One region of the Pseudoalteromonas sp. SG41-2 genome, then DNA from elsewhere that is predicted to be linked to it. Evidence: predicted binding sites of a transcription regulator. Region 1 holds the regulator's gene; each other region holds the start of a gene.
What was found. Region 1 encodes LexA, which represses DNA repair genes until DNA is damaged. Its sites were predicted from a motif close to TACTGTATNNNNATACAGTA; they were not measured.

Region 1 (4,534 bases):
TCATCCAAGTCATACCTGGCGCACGTAAATTAACGATAGTTACAATCACATTGATTGCGCCCATAATTGAACTAATACCCATGATGTGAATAGCAAAAACAAATAATGCGGTATTATCGTTACTGTAAGTTGTTGACAGTGGTGCATAAAAAGTCCAGCCAAATGCCGGGCCACCACCTGGCATAAATAGGGATGCCAGTAAAATAATAAAAGCAAAAGGTAAAATCCAAAAGCTCCAATTATTCATCCGTGGTAATGCCATATCTGGTGCGCCAATCATGAGTGGTACCATCCAGTTAGCCAATCCTGTAAAGGCCGGCATAACGGCACCAAAGACCATGATCAAGCCATGTACTGTGGTCATTTGATTAAAAAAGTGAGGCTCTACTAACTGTAAGCCAGGTTGAAATAACTCTGCGCGGATCACCATCGCCATGGCGCCACCAATTAAAAACATCGTCAACGAAAAAATTAAATATAAGCTTCCGATATCTTTATGGTTAGTAGTATAAAGCCAGCGTTTAAAACCTTTCGCAGGATGATGATGTCCATCATGGTGTGCAGCTTGATCATGTTGTTGCTCTGTTACGCTACTCATTATTTAGCCTCCGAAGTTGCATCAATCGCGGCTTGTATCTGACTCGGTTGAATTACATCCCCAGTGTCATTGCCCCATGCATTACGCTTATAGGTGATCACAGCTGCTAGCTGCTTGATTGATAACTGCTTGTCAAATGCTTGCATAGCGGTACCTGGGCGACCATGAAGCACTACATCAATATGATCTTTAATATCTCCTAATACTACCGGACTGCCTTTGAGCGCAGGGAAAACCCCCGGTAAGCCCATACCTGTTGGTTGGTGACACGCAGCGCAACTGGCCATATAGACTTGCTCGCCGAGTGTCATTAATTCTTCTTTTGGTAATGTTTGATCTAATAAGGCAGCATCAGCAATTGCAGCGTTTGCTTTTGCCTGCTTAGCTTCGCTCAGCCAGTTTGCAAATGCTTGCTCAGATTTAGCTTCAACCACCACAGGCATAAAGCCATGATCCTTTCCGCATAGTTCTGCACATTGCCCTCGATAAATGCCCTCTTCATTAATTCTGGTCCAAGTTTCATTGATAAACCCAGGGTTAGCATCTTTTTTCACTGCAAAATCAGGCACCCACCAAGAATGAATAACGTCGTCTGAGGTCATTAAAAATCGTACTTTTTGATTAATTGGCAACACCAAAGGTTTATCAACCTCTAGTAAATAGGTGCTTGATTTATCTGCTTGGTTGGTAATTTGTTCTTGCGGGGTAGCTAAAATAGAGTAAAAAGAAACATCTTCTCCCATATACTCATAATGCCACTTCCATTGAGAACCAGTAATTTTAATGGTGAGATCAGCCTTACTGGCGTCTTCCATCGAAATTAAGGTTTTAGTGGCGGGAACAGCCATGGCAATTAAAATCACAAATGGGATTGCCGTCCAAAGGATTTCAACTTTAGTACTTTCATGAAATTGGGCTGGTTTTGCCCCTTTAGATTTACGGTGGTGGATCAGTGCCCAAAACATCACGGCGAACACGATGACCCCAATCACACAACATATAATAAATATTGTCATGTGCAGCTGATAAACATCATTACTTATATCTGTTACGCCCTTACGCATATTAAACTGGCTATTAGCCAATACTTGCTGCGGTAGAACAAACAATATAAGCCACAAGGTAGAGCTCAATTTACCCATGTGACGGCTCCTTTAAATGCTATTGCAAAACGCAAAGCGAAAAGGCGGCACAGCTTTATTCGCGCCAATTCGTTATTTTTTATTGTTACTGAATATTAACGCAACCCTAAATTATGCTATTGAGCAAAATTGTTAGACTTTTAAAGTAGCTGTTAACACAGTGTATTAACCAATTAGTTAAAAAACGAACAATTAGCAAGTTTTAAGAGCAATTAAATTCTTTTTTGGTGCATAAATAACAGCTAAAAATCAGCGCGTTATTTTGTAATTAGGGATAATATTAGAGGGCTAAAAGTAGCTGGTAAGTAGATTTGATAGGGCTTAGGACGCTATAGCTAAGTATAAAATCTAGCCATTAAAGCGGTAAAAAATTAAATGCACCAAACTTCACCAATTTGGTGCAAAATATAGATCAAAAAATTTACATCCAATCAGCGTTGCGGATCACCCCAACAGCCAACCCTTCAATATTGAAAGATTCATGTTCAAGATCCACTTCAATCGGTGAAAATTCATCATTTTCAGCATGTAAAAAAACTTTTTTACCTGCTTTTTCAAGGCGTTTTACTGTTACATCGTCATCAACACGGGCAACCACCACCTGGCCATTTTCAGCAACTTGAGTGCTGTGTACAGCCAATAAATCGCCATCCATAATACCAATGTCTTTCATACTCATGCCTTGCACACGCAGTAAAAAATCAGCAGCCGGTTTAAACAAGAGTGGATCTATTTTGCAATGACTTTCAACATGCTGCTCTGCCAAAATAGGCTCACCAGCGGCAACTCTGCCTATTAGAGGTAAACCAAGTTGTTCCGGCTCATCCTCTTCAACTAACTGAATACCTCGACTGGCACCGGGCTTCATTTTAATAACGCCCTTTTTCGCTAATGCCTTTAAATGTTCTTCCGCTGCATTAGCACTTTTAAAACCTAACGTTTGCGCAATCTCAGCACGGGTTGGCGGCATACCGGTATCTTTAATAAAAACTTTAATAAGTTCGAGAATTTGAGCTTGGCGATTCGTTAATGGGCGCATACAACTGGTTTTCCATACAGTACATTTAACTGTGAGTATATACAGTTATCTGAAAATCGCAAATATAAATTGGCTTAAAATCGCGCCGTTAATAACAAGCTCATACTATTTAAACCACTTCCAGAATCAAGCGCAGATCCAAGACCAAACTTTAATGCTACATGTTGATTAAACCAATATTGCGTTTGCAGTTCATAGTTGTCTTTTAGATTTTTCTGATTACGAATATTAGCAACGACTCCCACTGACCATGCTTGATTTACATAATAAACCGCCTGCCCCTGCACATAACGATAACGCCCTGCCAATTGCTTTAGCTCTAAATCCCAACCTTGATTGCTAACTATATTTGTCCAACGAACATAAGGAGCATAAGTCCATTCAACCGCGACTCTTTCATTATCTTTGCCAAACCACATATCATGGCGCTCTAAGCGACTGTAATATATATTGAACCCTAGTTGTAACTGCTCATTCATTTGCTTACCAACAGCGGCACTCACTAAATAATCAGTATTTTGCCAATAGCTATTATCCTCACAGAGGCGCTGCGCGCTGGCACTAATAACTAATCCTGCGGGACCATAGATGGCAGCATCGGCATTTAAATAGCTAAAATCATCATTAGCAAACCCACCAATAGCATAATTATTGACTTGATTTAAATACGCTTTTAGCTCGTATGGACCAGTCAACGATTCAAGATCTTGCGCAAAATATCGATACCGTGCGCCTAAAAAAGATTCATCTAAACCAGCTAAATCGGTAAAACCAATATCGAGTTGATGTTGGGTACTAGCAACAGCCTGCGGCTGAGCAACAAGGCTCATTAATAATATTGCACCACATCCAAATACCTTTACTTTCATCCTTAAGATCCATTAACAGTTAGATAATATAGGTACATTTTATCTATTTTTATGATCTTAACTGTAGGAAAATGTTTAAAAGTGTAGACTGATTTAGTAAATAACTTAGTGAGGTAGACAGATGAGTATTTGGTATCAACCGATCACCCTAGCACAATGTAAGCAACTTGATGACGGCATAAGTGGTCAAGGCACATTGATGAAAACCATGGGCATTGAAATAAGTGAAATAGGCGATGATTATTTAGTAGCAACGATGCCCGCGATCCCAGCTCATCATAACCCTATGGGTATGGTGCATGGCGGCGCAAATGTTGTACTTGCAGAAACGGTGGCGAGTTATGCTGCAAACTTTGCTGTTGATTTTACAAAGTTTTATTGTGTTGGCCAGGAGATCAATGCCAATCATCTAAAAGCATCACGTAATGGTATATTAACCGCGATAGCAACACCACTACACTTAGGCAAGCGTACATCCGTATGGGAAATAAAAATCACCAATAGTCGTGGAGAACTGTGCTGCGTATCAAGAATGACCGCAGCAATTGTAGAGCGAAAAGGCTAACTTGAAAGTGGATAAATTGTAATTTCAATACCTGCGCCAATAGCAGAAATACGCAATAAAGTATCGGCACTGAGCGCTTGATTAAAGCATTTTGGCGAAGTGCCTGATTCAAAGCCAATATCAAAGGTGCGCTTTGAGCATGATAACCACTGCTTTAATGCATTGCGTGAGCAAGATTCAATTAACTCACATAAGTGGTTAATCGCTTTATCTGGTGAGATAACGTCTTCATTAGACTCAATACGTGCTAGTTGACGGTACTCATCTTTATCGTAATGCAAAACCACAGCACTTTTTTTTAAGTCTGCAACTAACAAACTA
Region 2 (4,534 bases), on a different contig from region 1:
TTTACATAAGCCGCGCAAAACTATCCCGTTAGCATATATTTAATGTAAGATTAAAATTATTAGCTTGTGAAATTTGAGACCTAAACCATGATCGTTTCTATTATTATTATGTTGATTGTTGCACTGATTGTCATTGCCCTCTGGGTCAGTGCGGTACAACAGCATAAAGAGAAACAAGAAACAGAACGCCGTAAAGACTTAACCAAACAAAAAAAAATCATTGAAGAATCAGAAGATGTTCTAGTAAATAGCGCCAACATACCTATGTCAGAACATATTTTACGTATTCTGCAACGGCGTATTCATGATGCGTTAGCAGCAATGGTGCAGCTATCTCCTAATTCAAAAGAGTTAAAGAATCGCTTAAAAGAAGCCAATGAACGTTTAGGGAACTCAATCGACACCGCTAACTCAGAAAACTTAGTGTTACCCGATAACGACAAGCAATTAATAGCACTTATTCAAGGTATCAAGAAAGTACGTGCAGTGCTTCGCTCAGAGCATGGTAAAGGAAAAGTAGACAGCCAAATTTTTATTGCTGAAGACAAGCGCTTAGAAAAGCTCCAATTACGAATTAATATTGAAAGCCAGATTAAACGAGGTATCTCAGCGCGCTCTGCGAATATGGTCGGTTCTGCACGCCAATACTTTGAAAAAGCGTACGCAACTGTATCAGCAGTAGCTTATAGCGACGATTATATAACTACAAAACGCCAAGAACTCGAAGGTTATTTAGAAGCAATAAGCACCGACCTTAAAGCCTCCAATGCAACTGCACTGAAGAAAAAAGCAGAGCAAGAACAAGATGATTTAGACGTGCTTTTTGCACCAAAGAAAAAGTGGTAAACCACTTTTTCTTTGTATTAACTTAGGATAAAAACGCAAATTTTATCACAAACATCGCTGTCAATATCCACACACTGATGCTTACTTGTTCTCGTTTACCACACAATACTTTAACAGCTGTATAAGAAATAAAGCCCAGTGCAATGCCATGAGCAATGGAGAATGTTAGCGGCGTCATCAGTAATACCACACTCACTGGAATGGCATCTGTCATATCATCCCAATTTACAAACTTGAGGTTTTGTAGCATTAGCACCGACACGTATAAAATAGCTCCCGCAGTTGCATAAGCTGGCACCATTTTCGCCAAAGGTGCAAAAAACATCATCAATAAAAAGCACATTCCTACAACCACAGCTGTAAGTCCTGTTCTGCCACCCACAGACACCCCTGCAACTGACTCTATATATGAGGTTGTGGTCGAAGTGCCCAATACTGAACCGGCAATGGTTGCGGCACTATCAGCACTTAATGCTCGTCCTAAACGTGGCATATTACCTTTTTCGTCCGCTAAGCCTGCTTTTTGAGTTACCGCAACTAAAGTGCCTGATGTATCAAATAAATCAACGAACAACAATGCAAAAATGACGCTAAGCATTGACAACTCAAATGCCGCTGAAAAATCAAGTTGCATAAAAGTAGGCGCAATTGAAGGTGGCATAGATATCACGCCTTGATACTCTACCAAACCCAGACTTAGCGCGATCACAGTTACTAATAAAATACTGATCAAAACACCGCTTTTAAAATCACGATAAAGTAGCGCTGCAATAACAAAAAAGCTAAAAATAGCCAACAATGGACCGGCAGCCGTTATATCACCCAGCTGCACTAATGTTGCAGGGCTGGCCACAATGATCCCGGCATTTTTAAGCGCAATTAACGCTAAGAACGCTCCAATTCCTGTTGCAATGGCTTGCTTTAACACCAATGGAATAGCATTAATTATCCACTCCCTGACTTTGAACAAACTCAGGAACAAGAAAATACAGCCCGACATAAACACAGCCCCTAATGCTGCTTGCCAGGTATAGCCCATACCTAATACAACACCATAAGTAAAGAAGGCATTAAGCCCCATACCAGGAGCCAAAGCTAACGGATAATTTGCCCAAAAGCCCATGATAAAGCAGCCAATAGCGGCAGCAATACAAGTTGCCACAAACGCAGCACCTTGATCCATACCAGCTTCAGCCAACATAGCAGGGTTGACAAACACAATATAAACCATAGTAATAAAGGTAGTGAGACCAGCAATACATTCGCGGCGCACAGTCGAGTTGTGGTCGCTAATTTTAAATAACGCGTCGAGCATAAGTGAGTTTCATTTTAGATGACAATAATTGCGTGATTTTATCATATATTTCAAGAATAACAGGACAATTAACCTGATATTAGACTAAACTGAGCAGGTAAATGACAACAATAATATGTGTGGCACTATGACAGATACCTCGCCAATTGGCTTAGATTTAGAACAACAGTTAGAAAACGTATTATCGTTTATCACCCAACCGAGCAAAGCCCCACACAGTGCGGTTAAAGCTGATACTCCTGATAACACTGTTAATAAAGCCCTGTATTATTTAAAAAATGATCAACCTCCTCTCGCAGCTAAATGGATGCGCTTAGCTGCAATGTCAGGTAATCAGCGAGCCCAATTTTATCTCGGATTATTTTTTATCAAAGGCCAAGGCGTACCTACTAGTGTTTTTCATGGCGCGGTATGGCTAAGTTTAGCCAGTAGCCAAGGCTATGAGCCTGCAGCAACTGCCTTAACTGATTTACGTAAACATCTAACCACCCGCCGCTTTAAAGATGCCCAGTGTTATGCAGCAACACTGTATGAGCAAATACACCAACAGCAGTTTGCTCACCTGATCCCCAACTCACCTTGAAAAGGGACTAATCTACCCTTTTCATTAAAATCAATTGCCACCTCAATGTAACTAAGTAATATATTGTTTTATAAAAATTATTTTATTTTATGCACATTTCCAAAGCTGATGGTATCAAATAAATATAAAAATCGTTCAAAAAGATAGCAAAAAACACTTGCACACAAACACTGTATAAACTACTGTATATGAGTACTGTATAAACAACCAGTGAGTGAAACTTATGTTACAGCCAATTACCGTCAGAACAGTTAAAAGCTATCAACAAGATAATTTAAGCGCATCAGTAAATTTGATTCAGATAGAAGATGAGATCTCTGCAACTTTTGAACTTCTAAAGGTGTTACACCATTACAATAATAAAAACGCATGGACGTTACTGATTGCACCGGATCACGTACCAAGTAAAGCTTTACTCGATTCATGTTCTATTGATACCAGTAAACTATTAGTGATCAGGCAAAAGCATCTGGTTAATTTAGAGTATGTACTAAATTCTGCACTACATAACGGTAACTTTGCAGCGGTGATCACCTGGACAGACATTGTGAGAGACAATCAAATAGCTAACCTGTCATTAAAGTTAGATCAAGCCAGTGCAAAACTATACTGTTTTACTAAAACCCAACAAGCTACAGAGATAGCATTAGCACAATAAGCTGTTAAAATGCCGTTTTTAATAAAGCGTATTTTAATTATGACCTCACTCACTGACAGTCTTTGCTTATGTGGCAGCGAACAAAGCTATAGCGATTGCTGTGAAAAATTGCATTTAGGCAATATACAAGCAACAAGCCCAGAGCAACTAATGCGCTCTCGCTTTGTTGCTTATGCCTTAAAAAATGCTAAGTATATTTACCAAACTTATGCACAAGAAAAACAAGCAGCAAACCCACTCAGAGAAATTGCCGATTTTGCTAATAGTTGCCGCTTTATAAAATTAGCCGTGATCAGTGCAGATCAGCAAGAGTACACTGGTTGTGTTGAATTTTGTGTTAGCTATTTTTATCAAAACTTGTTTTGCCAACTGCATGAAAAATCAAGCTTCATAAAAGAAGATGGCCAGTGGCGTTATCTCGATGGTGAGATCTTCCCTGTTGCAGATATAAAAATTAGCCGCAATGATGAATGCCCGTGTGGTAGTGGTAAAAAATATAAAAAATGCCACAGCGTGTAACACTTTCTTAGAGTATAGTTTTTACCGTAAGTATTTATAAATAATCATAAATTCAAAAAACTCGCAAGCCAATGTGGTCTGTCTAAGTGCGATTAACTCTTTGTTGCTTAACCTAAATTTTGGTTCATGTGTTTTCTAACGCATTGATTTAAAGCACTAATATTACTTTTACTCTCCAGCCAAAATTTTCAGGGAAAATAAGGCGAATTTACGCGTCAATAGCATGCCTATTACAAATAAATTCAACGCAGTTAACATTGAAAAATAGCCGCTGGAGATAGATTTATTATCCGAAGCTCAGATTACTTCCGCCAGTAGAATAACGCGGTAGCAGTAGCGAGCCCACTTGGTTAAAAACCTCTTGTCACGATTAAATCACTCCTAGATTAAACAAATTTTAATTCTGAAAGGTCAACATACTCTAGTACTTCACAACAACACCTATAAACAACTAACTCATCCATAAAGCATATCAATATTGCGTTAGAACCAGCCCCGTAACATGCAAATATCTAGTCATATCAAAAAACAATAAAGGAACAAATGTTAACTAAATTTCAAGTATCAAAAAACACTATAATAAAAACTAGAAAATAAATCGTTATTATTTTTA
Region 3 (4,534 bases), on a different contig from region 1:
GGGATGAGAGTAACCTTACTGACTTTTATAGCTGGCTAAAACCACAAATGAAAGAAAACCAGCAATGGTATGGTGTTAAAGACAGACAGTCGCCGATTGCAAATAGCTTAAACCGCGCTGAAAGCTTTTTATTATTAGCGGGGTTATTGGGCATTATTTTAGCGGCGGTGGCTATTGCCGTGTCTGCAAAGCGTTATTGCGAACGCCAATATGACCCAGTTGCGATGATGAAAACCTTAGGTGGTAGCCGATCGACAATTCGCAAAATTTACTTACTGCATTTATCACTGGTGTGTGCTTTGTCGGTCATACTTGGCTTAGCCATTGGCTATGGTTTACAAGAGATAGCCACTAGTTATTTAGCTAAATCAATGAACAATACTCTTCCTGCAGCGGGTATAAAACCGTGGTTTGTGGCGATTAGTACTGGCGTTATCTGTGCCGTGATGTTTTCAATCAAGCCGTTATTAGATTTATTTGATATTCCACCGCTTAGGGTATTACGCCGTAACTTAGGCGATAAGCTACTAGTAAGTAAAGTGCATTTAGCGATGTCGGGCTTAACAGTCTTTTTATTAATGTGGTTGTTTAGTAATAACCTTAAAATTACCGCTATTTTGTTTGTCTCTACTTTAATTTTGATTGCAATACTGTTTGTATTATCTCGGTTAATTTTTGGCAGCGGACGTAAACTAGGATTGCGCCCGGGGAATAGTTGGTCATTAGCGATTGCTTCGTTGCAAAAACGTGCCAATGCTAATGCGGTACAGTTGATCAGTTTTTCGTTGGCAATAAAGCTATTGTTATTTTTAGTGGTGCTGAAAAACGATATGATCGCAGATTGGCAATCGCAACTTCCAAGCGACGCGCCGAATGCTTTTTTAGTAAATATAACCGAAACTGAATTGCCAGACGTAACAAGCTTTTTAGAGCAAAAAAATATTCAAGTATCTGAGTTCTATCCGACTATTCGTGGTCGCGTAAACGCTGTTAATGGTGAATTAGTTGCTCGCGAAGTCTCATTGCAAGACAACGAGAAGAAAGACGAAGAAGCACGCGCAGGTATTGGCCGTGAACTAAATCTTACATGGTTAGAGCAAGTCCCTGTGCAAAATGAGATCATAGACGGGCAGTGGTTTGCCGACAATGCCACCGCTGAAGCATCGATCGAAGAATCTATGCTAGAGCGTTTAGATGTGAAACTGGGTGATACGCTAACATTTTTGATTGGCGCCCAGTCATTTGATGCCAAAATCACCAGTGTTCGTAAAGTTAATTGGGCTACTTTAAAGCCTAATTTCTTTATTATATTAAGTCCTGATGTACTGGCTGATTTTCCTGCGACGTATATTTCATCGGTGCGTATCGAAGCCGATCAAAAACGCGACTTTAGTGAGCTACTACGTGCCTACCCGACAATCAACGCCATCGACGTTGACAGCTTTGTCAAACAAATACGTTCTACTATTTCGCAAGTATCGCTGGCAATTGGATTTGTACTGGCGATAGTGGTGATGTGTGGTGGCTTAGTTTTAATTTCGCAAGTGCAAGCAAGCCTTGGTGAACGGATGCAGGAAATTGTCATATTGCGTACCTTAGGCGCCAAAGGGCGGCTAATAAAAAATGCCACTTTATATGAGTTTTTATTGCTGGGCAGCGCTGCTGGTTTTGTCGCTGCGTTGGTCAGTGATGTGGCTTTATTAATAGTGCAACGTGAGATGTTTGACTTAGCAGGTAAGCTGCACCCGCATATTTGGCTTATTGGACCATTAGTGGGTGGTGTGTTTGTGGCATCACTAGGCTACTTTATGATAGCTAGAACCATGCGTAAAAATACCCAAGGGTTACTACGCTCTTTAGCCTAAAAGGTTAGCAATTAAACAAGCCCGTTTTTACGGGCTTTTTTATGCCAATAATGCACTGGTAATTTATACAGTGCTCTGGCATTATTAGCGTACTTAACTATTTACACTGATTGGGCAAGTATTGGCTATTATTTTAGGGATTGATCCTGGCTCACGATTAACCGGTTATGGGGTGATTGCCCATCAAGGTGCTAAATTTACTTATTTAGGCAGCGGTTGTATAAAACTGGCCGATCACGAGTTTCCTATTCGATTAAAAATGATTTATCAAGGGATCAGTCAACTAATCGAACAATTCTCTCCCGATCATTTTGCCATTGAAAAAGTATTTATGGCGCATAATCCTGATTCAGCTCTTAAATTAGGCCAAGCCAGAGGGGCTGCAATTGTTGGTGCGGCAATGGCTGAGTTACCGGTGTTTGAATACTCGGCGCGGCAAATTAAACAAGCGGTGGTAGGGCACGGTGGTGCCGATAAATCGCAAGTGCAGCATATGGTTAAAAATATTTTAAAATTGCCAGGCACACCGCAAGCGGATGCAGCCGATGCATTAGCCATTGCGATATGCCATGCTCATTCCGATCAAAATTTAATAAAACTAGCGGGCAGTGCCAGTAAAACCGTTAGAGGACGATTAAGGAAATAACATGATAGGTCGCTTAAATGGCATCTTAGTAGAAAAACAACCGCCAGAAATTTTGCTTGAAGTAAGCGGTGTTGGTTACGAAGTTAACATGCCGATGACGTGTTTTTATGATTTACCAAACATTGGCGAAAATGCCATTGTGTATACTCATTTTGTAGTAAGAGAAGACGCCCAGTTATTATTTGGCTTTAATAATAAAATTGAGCGAGCATTATTTAGAGAGCTATTAAAAGCCAATGGCGTTGGGCCAAAGCTCGGATTAGCAATACTTTCAGGGATGTCGGCTAAGCAATTTGTTAGCTGTGTGAATAACGAAGATGCCACCAGTTTAGTGAAACTGCCAGGTGTAGGTAAAAAAACCGCAGAGCGCCTGGTACTTGAAATGAAAGACCGATTAAAAGATTGGGGTAATGACTTATTCACGCCATTTAGTGATAATGCAGTTATAGAGCCCGCATCTGACGCACTTATTGCTAATAATGCGGCAGATGATGCAATCTCTGCGTTAGTGTCATTAGGTTATAAATTGGCGCAAGCACAAAAAACAGTAAAATCAGTGGCCAAGCCTGGTATGTCTACAGAGGTTCTGATCAAAGAATCTCTAAAATCAATGTTGTGAGTAAACCATGATTGAAGCGGATCGTTTAATAGATGCGACTGAACAAAGTAATGAAGATGTAGTCGATCGCGCGATTAGACCAAAACTATTAGCCGATTATACTGGTCAGCCCCATGTTAAACAGCAAATGGAAATATTTATAGAAGCTGCACGTAGTCGGGGTGAAGCGCTTGATCATTTATTAATATTTGGTCCGCCGGGTTTGGGTAAAACCACACTAGCAAACATTGTTGCCAATGAGCTGAATGTCAGTATTAAAACAACCTCGGGCCCAGTGCTTGAAAAAGCCGGTGATTTAGCCGCACTACTGACCAATTTAGAAGAAGGCGATGTACTTTTTATTGATGAAATACATAGGCTAAGCCCGCAAGTTGAAGAAATACTCTATCCTGCAATGGAAGATTATCAACTCGATTTAATGATTGGTGAAGGGCCCGCAGCTCGTTCCATTAAGCTCGATTTACCCGCTTTTACCTTAATTGGTGCTACCACTCGCGCAGGCTCGTTAACCTCACCACTTAGAGACCGTTTTGGTATTGTGCAGCGTTTAGAGTTTTATTCGGTGGCAGATTTATCGACTATAGTGGGGCGCTCTGCTCATTATTTAAATTTAGCCATGTGTGATGAAGGCGCCATTGAAATTGCTAAACGCTCTCGTGGTACGCCACGTATCGCCAATCGATTATTACGCCGGGTACGAGATTACACGCAAGTTAAATCAGACGGTACTGTAAATGCCGAAGTGGCAGAGCTGGCACTTAATATGATTGATGTCGATAAAAGCGGCTTTGATTATATGGACCGTAAATATTTACTCGCGATCATTGAAAAGTTTATGGGGGGGCCGGTAGGGTTAGACAACTTAGCCGCCGCCATCGGTGAAGAAAAAGAAACCATTGAAGATGTGATCGAGCCTTACCTCATCCAGCAAGGATTTATCCAACGTACGCCAAGAGGGCGTATTGTGTCTGATAACGCCTATCATCACTTTGGCTTATTACCCAAACAAGAATAAAGTACATTTATTGTAGCTGTATGCGTGCGTATGGCTGCAAACCCACCTCATACATCTTCTATACTGTTCTTTTAGCCACTATTCAAATGTCTATTTTGCTGTGTTTAAGTTAATCGCGTGATTAGCATATTACTTAAAGTTTAGATTATTTAGTTATTTGGGCTAATGCAATTCACATACTGTTAAGTTTGTAAACGATATTGTATGCGCCATAGCGAGGTAGTGCTGTGCGTGATTTGCAGGCAAAAAAAAGCCCGCATAAAATGCGGGCAAACAACAAGTTGAAGGAAGTAATCTAAGTAACACTGCTTAAATTCATCAAGTTTTATCAAGAAGACTTTAAGCGTAGCAATACGAAAAATCAGAATCATATTGCAAAGAACTGGGCT
Region 4 (4,534 bases), on a different contig from region 1:
TATTATGGAGCTAAAATATCAGCATCAGCACCTCATTAAAATGCGTGAGGATGTACCTGCATTTTTAACATCGTTGCGAAAAGCGGGTAAAGAGTTGATTTTACTTACCAACGCACACCCGGAAAGTGTCATGCTCAAGTTTGAAAAAACCAATATTGATAACTATTTAGATGGTGTGGTGTCGACTCATCAATATGGTGTGAGTAAAGAGCAGCAAAGCTTATGGCAGCAAGTACAACTCGATTTAGGTTTTGATAAGCAGCGTACGCTGTTCGTTGACGACAGTTTAGCGGTACTAAACGCCGCAAAAGAATATGGTATTGGCCATTTATTGGCGGTTGCAAACCCAGATAGTAAACAACCGCACAATGAAATCAGTGACTATTTGAGCGTCACTGATTTTCGTGACATGCTGCCTTAATTTTTAGGGTAGCGAGCCTCTAAGCCTTGATATACAAGCTTTGCAAAATCAGCATGTTCCGTATTCAGGCTTTTAACGACCTCAACTAAATGCTCGTTATCTTCTTTGCCATGCCATTCTTTAATGTAGCTACCATCTTTATAACCATGATCTTGGCGGAAAAAATTAAGCGTATTTTTACCTACATAGCCTCGATATAAATCATCAATATCCATACCTATTAGCGCCATACATCCAGCGAAGGCTGCGGCGTTAAAGGTTTTCTCAGCGACGGCTGACGCGGCGAGAATTTCTAACGTTTGTTTGAAATCATCAGCTTGTTGCGGTGCACTTAACTGTTGTTCCAACTGCTTAGCAAGATCTAAATAACTGGTCTCACCATCAATGCGTAACGATAAACCGAAGTGAAAAATATCAACCAATTCTAAAATAACTTGCTCGGTATCTGGAGTTTGCTTTTTCCACCATTTCCAACCGTAATGATCAAGCATTTCAGCGCATTCAACCCAAATAGCGCGATACCATTCAAAGCCTTGGCTAAACCATTGATCATGAACTTTGGTGTTCATGGCATTTTGCATTTCTAGCATCACCACTAGTTTATTTAAATTGGCAGACATATCTCTTCCGGTTACTATTTTTTAATTGTAGTTAATAATACAGATAAATACTCTTCGATGAAATCGATTCTACGTGCTGATTGTGGTTAATACGCAGAGGTCGCTAACACAAATATTGCCAATATAGCTAAGGGCATTTCATTACGCGGCACCCGAGGATATTTTGCTAACTGAAAACTGACGGCTACCTACCTGTAGTAAATTCTTGCCATGAATTAATCAGATCAACAAAATCTTCAAAACCACAGCCGCTACTTAAACCATTTTCTTCAAGCATAAGCTCATCATCTTGATAAGCAAATAAATCTTCAGAGTCTTGGTGCAAGGCATGGGCTTCAAAAATGGCTTCATCTTTATTTAAGATCAAATCAATTTCTTGGCCCTGTAGCGTTAACGGCTCAAAACTACTTGATACTGAGGCTATTAAAGCTTGTACCATGGCGATTTTATCTTTACCGATTTCTTCATTAAGCCAACGGCCAATAACCGCATGTTCACTGCTAATTTTAATCCGCAAGCCACTTATTGGATCGCGTATAAATTGGTATTCCATAACTTTACCTAAATACAACTAATGATCGGGATTATACCCTAGTCAGTGCTGAATAAATAAAGCCAGTGACAAAAATAGCGCTAAAAAGCGCTATTCTTTGAAGTGATACAGCTACCGATAAGATCTAAACCGCGCGGCATCAATGATTGCCCAAATATAGACGATCGGCAGTAATATAAAACCAATCGCAACATAAATAAGCGCGCCACTAATAACCCACGCTAGGAAGAAACCAATTGCCGCCATGATCCGGCCTTGAACTAACTGCCCTAAACCTGGGAAAAATATATTACAAATCGCTGCGATAACATTACCGCCTGAACCTTGCTCTGCCATGTTAACCTCAATTATTAATTTAATTTTATTCTTATCTACTTACATTCTTCATGCCAATTATTTAGTTATTAAAAATCAATATGTTAAAATCAACGGTAATACGAAGAACTAGCTAAAATCGTGATTTTTACTAAATATAAGTCAAATTGGCGATATCACTTCACACCATTGATCTAGCTTAGCTAAAAAATGACTATAAATGAATCATTAAGTTTTTAAAGCCTTTAGACTATGTATTAAATTAACTGGTTATAAAAACAGTATTTTATTTAGCCTAACAAAAACACCTGTTATACTGCTTTTAATATTGATTGAAAAGGCGTGATGATGGACGTTTCAGAATTACTCGACGGTTTAAATGATAAACAACGGGATGCAGTTGCAGCCCCACTCCAAAATATGCTGGTGCTTGCTGGCGCAGGCTCTGGGAAAACTCGAGTACTCGTTCATCGTATCGCATGGTTAATGCAGGTTGAGCAAGCCTCCGCTTATAGTATTTTTGCAGTAACCTTTACCAATAAAGCAGCTAAAGAAATGCGCACGCGCGTTGAACAAGCCCTTCAAGCACCAGTAGGTGGTATGTGGATTGGTACTTTCCATGGCTTATCACACCGTATTTTGCGCGCCCACCATCGCGAAGCAAACTTACCAGAAGCGTTTCAAATTTTAGACTCTGATGATCAACTTAGAATGATCAAACGCTTATTAAAAGCCATGAATATTGATGACAAAAAATGGCCTGCAAAACAGTTTGGCTGGTATATCAGCGCCAAGAAAGATGAAGGTCTGCGCCCCAAAGATATCCAAGCTTACGACATCAACGAACAAATGATGCTTAAAGTTTACACCGCTTATCAAGAAGCATGTGATCGAGCAGGATTAGTTGATTTTGCCGAAATCTTATTACGTAGTTTTGAAGTACTAAAAAATAATCCAACCTTACTACGTCACTACCAGCAACGTTTTGCCCATATGCTAGTAGACGAGTTTCAAGATACCAACACCATTCAATATGCATGGCTTAAATTATTAGCCGGCGATACCAACAGCATCATGATCGTAGGTGATGATGACCAAAGTATTTACGGTTGGCGTGGTGCTAAAATTGAAAACATTAAGCGCTTTTTGACCGATTTTAAAGCCGAAACTATTCGCCTTGAACAAAACTATCGCTCTACTGCCACGATTCTAAAAGCGTCTAATGCACTTATTCAAAATAACTCAGACCGAATGGGTAAAAGCCTCTGGACTGATGGCAATGATGGTGAACCTATTTCTGTTTATGCCGCTTTTAACGAATTAGACGAAGCGCGCTTTGTAAGCAGCAAATTACGCAGCTGGTTAAACGCTGGTAATGCCCTACAAGATGCGGCGATTTTATATCGTAGTAACGCGCAATCGCGGGTACTTGAAGAAGCGATGTTACAAGAAGGCTTGAAGTACCGAATTTACGGCGGTATGCGCTTCTTTGAACGTCAGGAAATTAAAGATGCACTGGCATATTTACGGCTCGTAGGTAATCGTCAGGATGATGCTGCATTTGAGCGAGTGATTAACACTCCTGCTCGTGGCATTGGCGATAAGACCTTAAGCCATATTCGCGATTGTGCGCGTAGCGAATCATTACCATTATGGTACGCCGCCAAAGCCATCGTAGAACAACAACATTTATCAGGACGTGCGGCGACGGTTGTTACTAAGTTTGTTGAACTGGTAGAACATATTGAAGATAAAATTGGTGATCTCACTTTAGAAGAGCAAGCGAAATACGCTATTCAAACATCTGGTTTAATGGCGATGTATCAAGCAGAAAAAGGCGAAAAGGGCCGCGCCCGGGTAGAAAACTTAGAAGAGCTGATCAGCGCCTGTGGCCAATACGAACTCCCGGAAGATGAAGAGTTTAGCTCACCACTGCAAGGATTCTTGGCTTATACCTCACTGGAATCAGGTGATGGCCAAGCTGAAGAACATGAAGATGCAGTGCAAATGATGACGTTGCACTCAGCGAAAGGCTTAGAGTTTCCACTCGTATTTATGGTTGGTGTTGAAGAAGGCATGTTCCCATCTCAACAAAGTAATGAAGAATCAGGTCGGTTAGAAGAAGAGCGTCGTCTTTGTTATGTCGGGATGACTCGTGCGATGGAAAAACTCTATATTAGCCATGCCGAGAGCCGCCGTCTTTATGGTCAAGAAAAGTACCACAGTCCATCACGCTTTTTACGTGAAATGCCTGAAGATTGTATTGAAGAAATTCGTATTAAAACTCAAGTATCGCGACCACCCGCAGCAGGACGATTTAGCTCATCAGTTAGTCATGCCGTATTTGAAGAAAGTGGCTTTAGCTTAGGACAACACGTATTACATGCAAAATTTGGTATGGGAACGGTTATTAATTACGAAGGCAGTGGCGCTCAATCTCGCGTACAAGTGAATTTTGATGACTTTGGTAGTAAGTGGTTAGTAACTGTTTATGCACGACTACAAGCCATTTAACTCGTTAATAAGTAATATCCTACCGCAAATTGCCTATGCTAAACATAGGCAATTGCTACTCATTACTGGCGAACAAAACTGGTGTTATCAACAGGCTAATGAGTTACTCAA

Region 2: H5186_RS13880 (SulA-like leucine-rich domain-containing protein) is a predicted target of LexA. The motif match lies at 2,938-2,957, and genes of this name have one in related genera.
Region 3: ruvC (crossover junction endodeoxyribonuclease RuvC) is a predicted target of LexA. The motif match lies at 1,919-1,938, and genes of this name have one in related genera.
Region 4: uvrD (DNA helicase II) is a predicted target of LexA. The motif match lies at 2,174-2,193, and genes of this name have one in related genera.

Annotation. Positions count from the first base shown of each region.
Region 1 covers NZ_JACJFK010000010.1:25,205-29,738, reverse strand. The annotation lists gene ctaD (cytochrome c oxidase subunit I) at 1-598, opposite strand, end outside; gene coxB (cytochrome c oxidase subunit II) at 598-1,740, opposite strand; gene lexA (transcriptional repressor LexA) at 2,162-2,779, opposite strand; gene H5186_RS09610 (hypothetical protein) at 2,854-3,648, opposite strand; gene H5186_RS09605 (PaaI family thioesterase) at 3,770-4,213, shown strand; gene H5186_RS09600 (hypothetical protein) at 4,210-4,534, opposite strand, start outside.
Region 2 covers NZ_JACJFK010000016.1:61,416-65,949, reverse strand. The annotation lists gene H5186_RS13895 (hypothetical protein) at 88-846, shown strand; gene H5186_RS13890 (NCS2 family permease) at 869-2,161, opposite strand; gene H5186_RS13885 (sel1 repeat family protein) at 2,289-2,744, shown strand; gene H5186_RS13880 (SulA-like leucine-rich domain-containing protein) at 2,968-3,402, shown strand; gene H5186_RS13875 (YchJ family protein) at 3,442-3,921, shown strand.
Region 3 covers NZ_JACJFK010000001.1:183,840-188,373, forward strand. The annotation lists gene H5186_RS00790 (ABC transporter permease) at 1-1,865, shown strand, start outside; gene ruvC (crossover junction endodeoxyribonuclease RuvC) at 1,987-2,511, shown strand; gene ruvA (Holliday junction branch migration protein RuvA) at 2,513-3,130, shown strand; gene ruvB (Holliday junction branch migration DNA helicase RuvB) at 3,138-4,145, shown strand.
Region 4 covers NZ_JACJFK010000019.1:82,637-87,170, forward strand. The annotation lists gene yrfG (GMP/IMP nucleotidase) at 1-421, shown strand, start outside; gene H5186_RS15590 (dUTP diphosphatase) at 418-1,041, opposite strand; gene H5186_RS15595 (YacL family protein) at 1,226-1,594, opposite strand; gene H5186_RS15600 (hypothetical protein) at 1,706-1,930, opposite strand; gene uvrD (DNA helicase II) at 2,258-4,423, shown strand; gene H5186_RS15610 (GNAT family N-acetyltransferase) at 4,401-4,534, shown strand, end outside.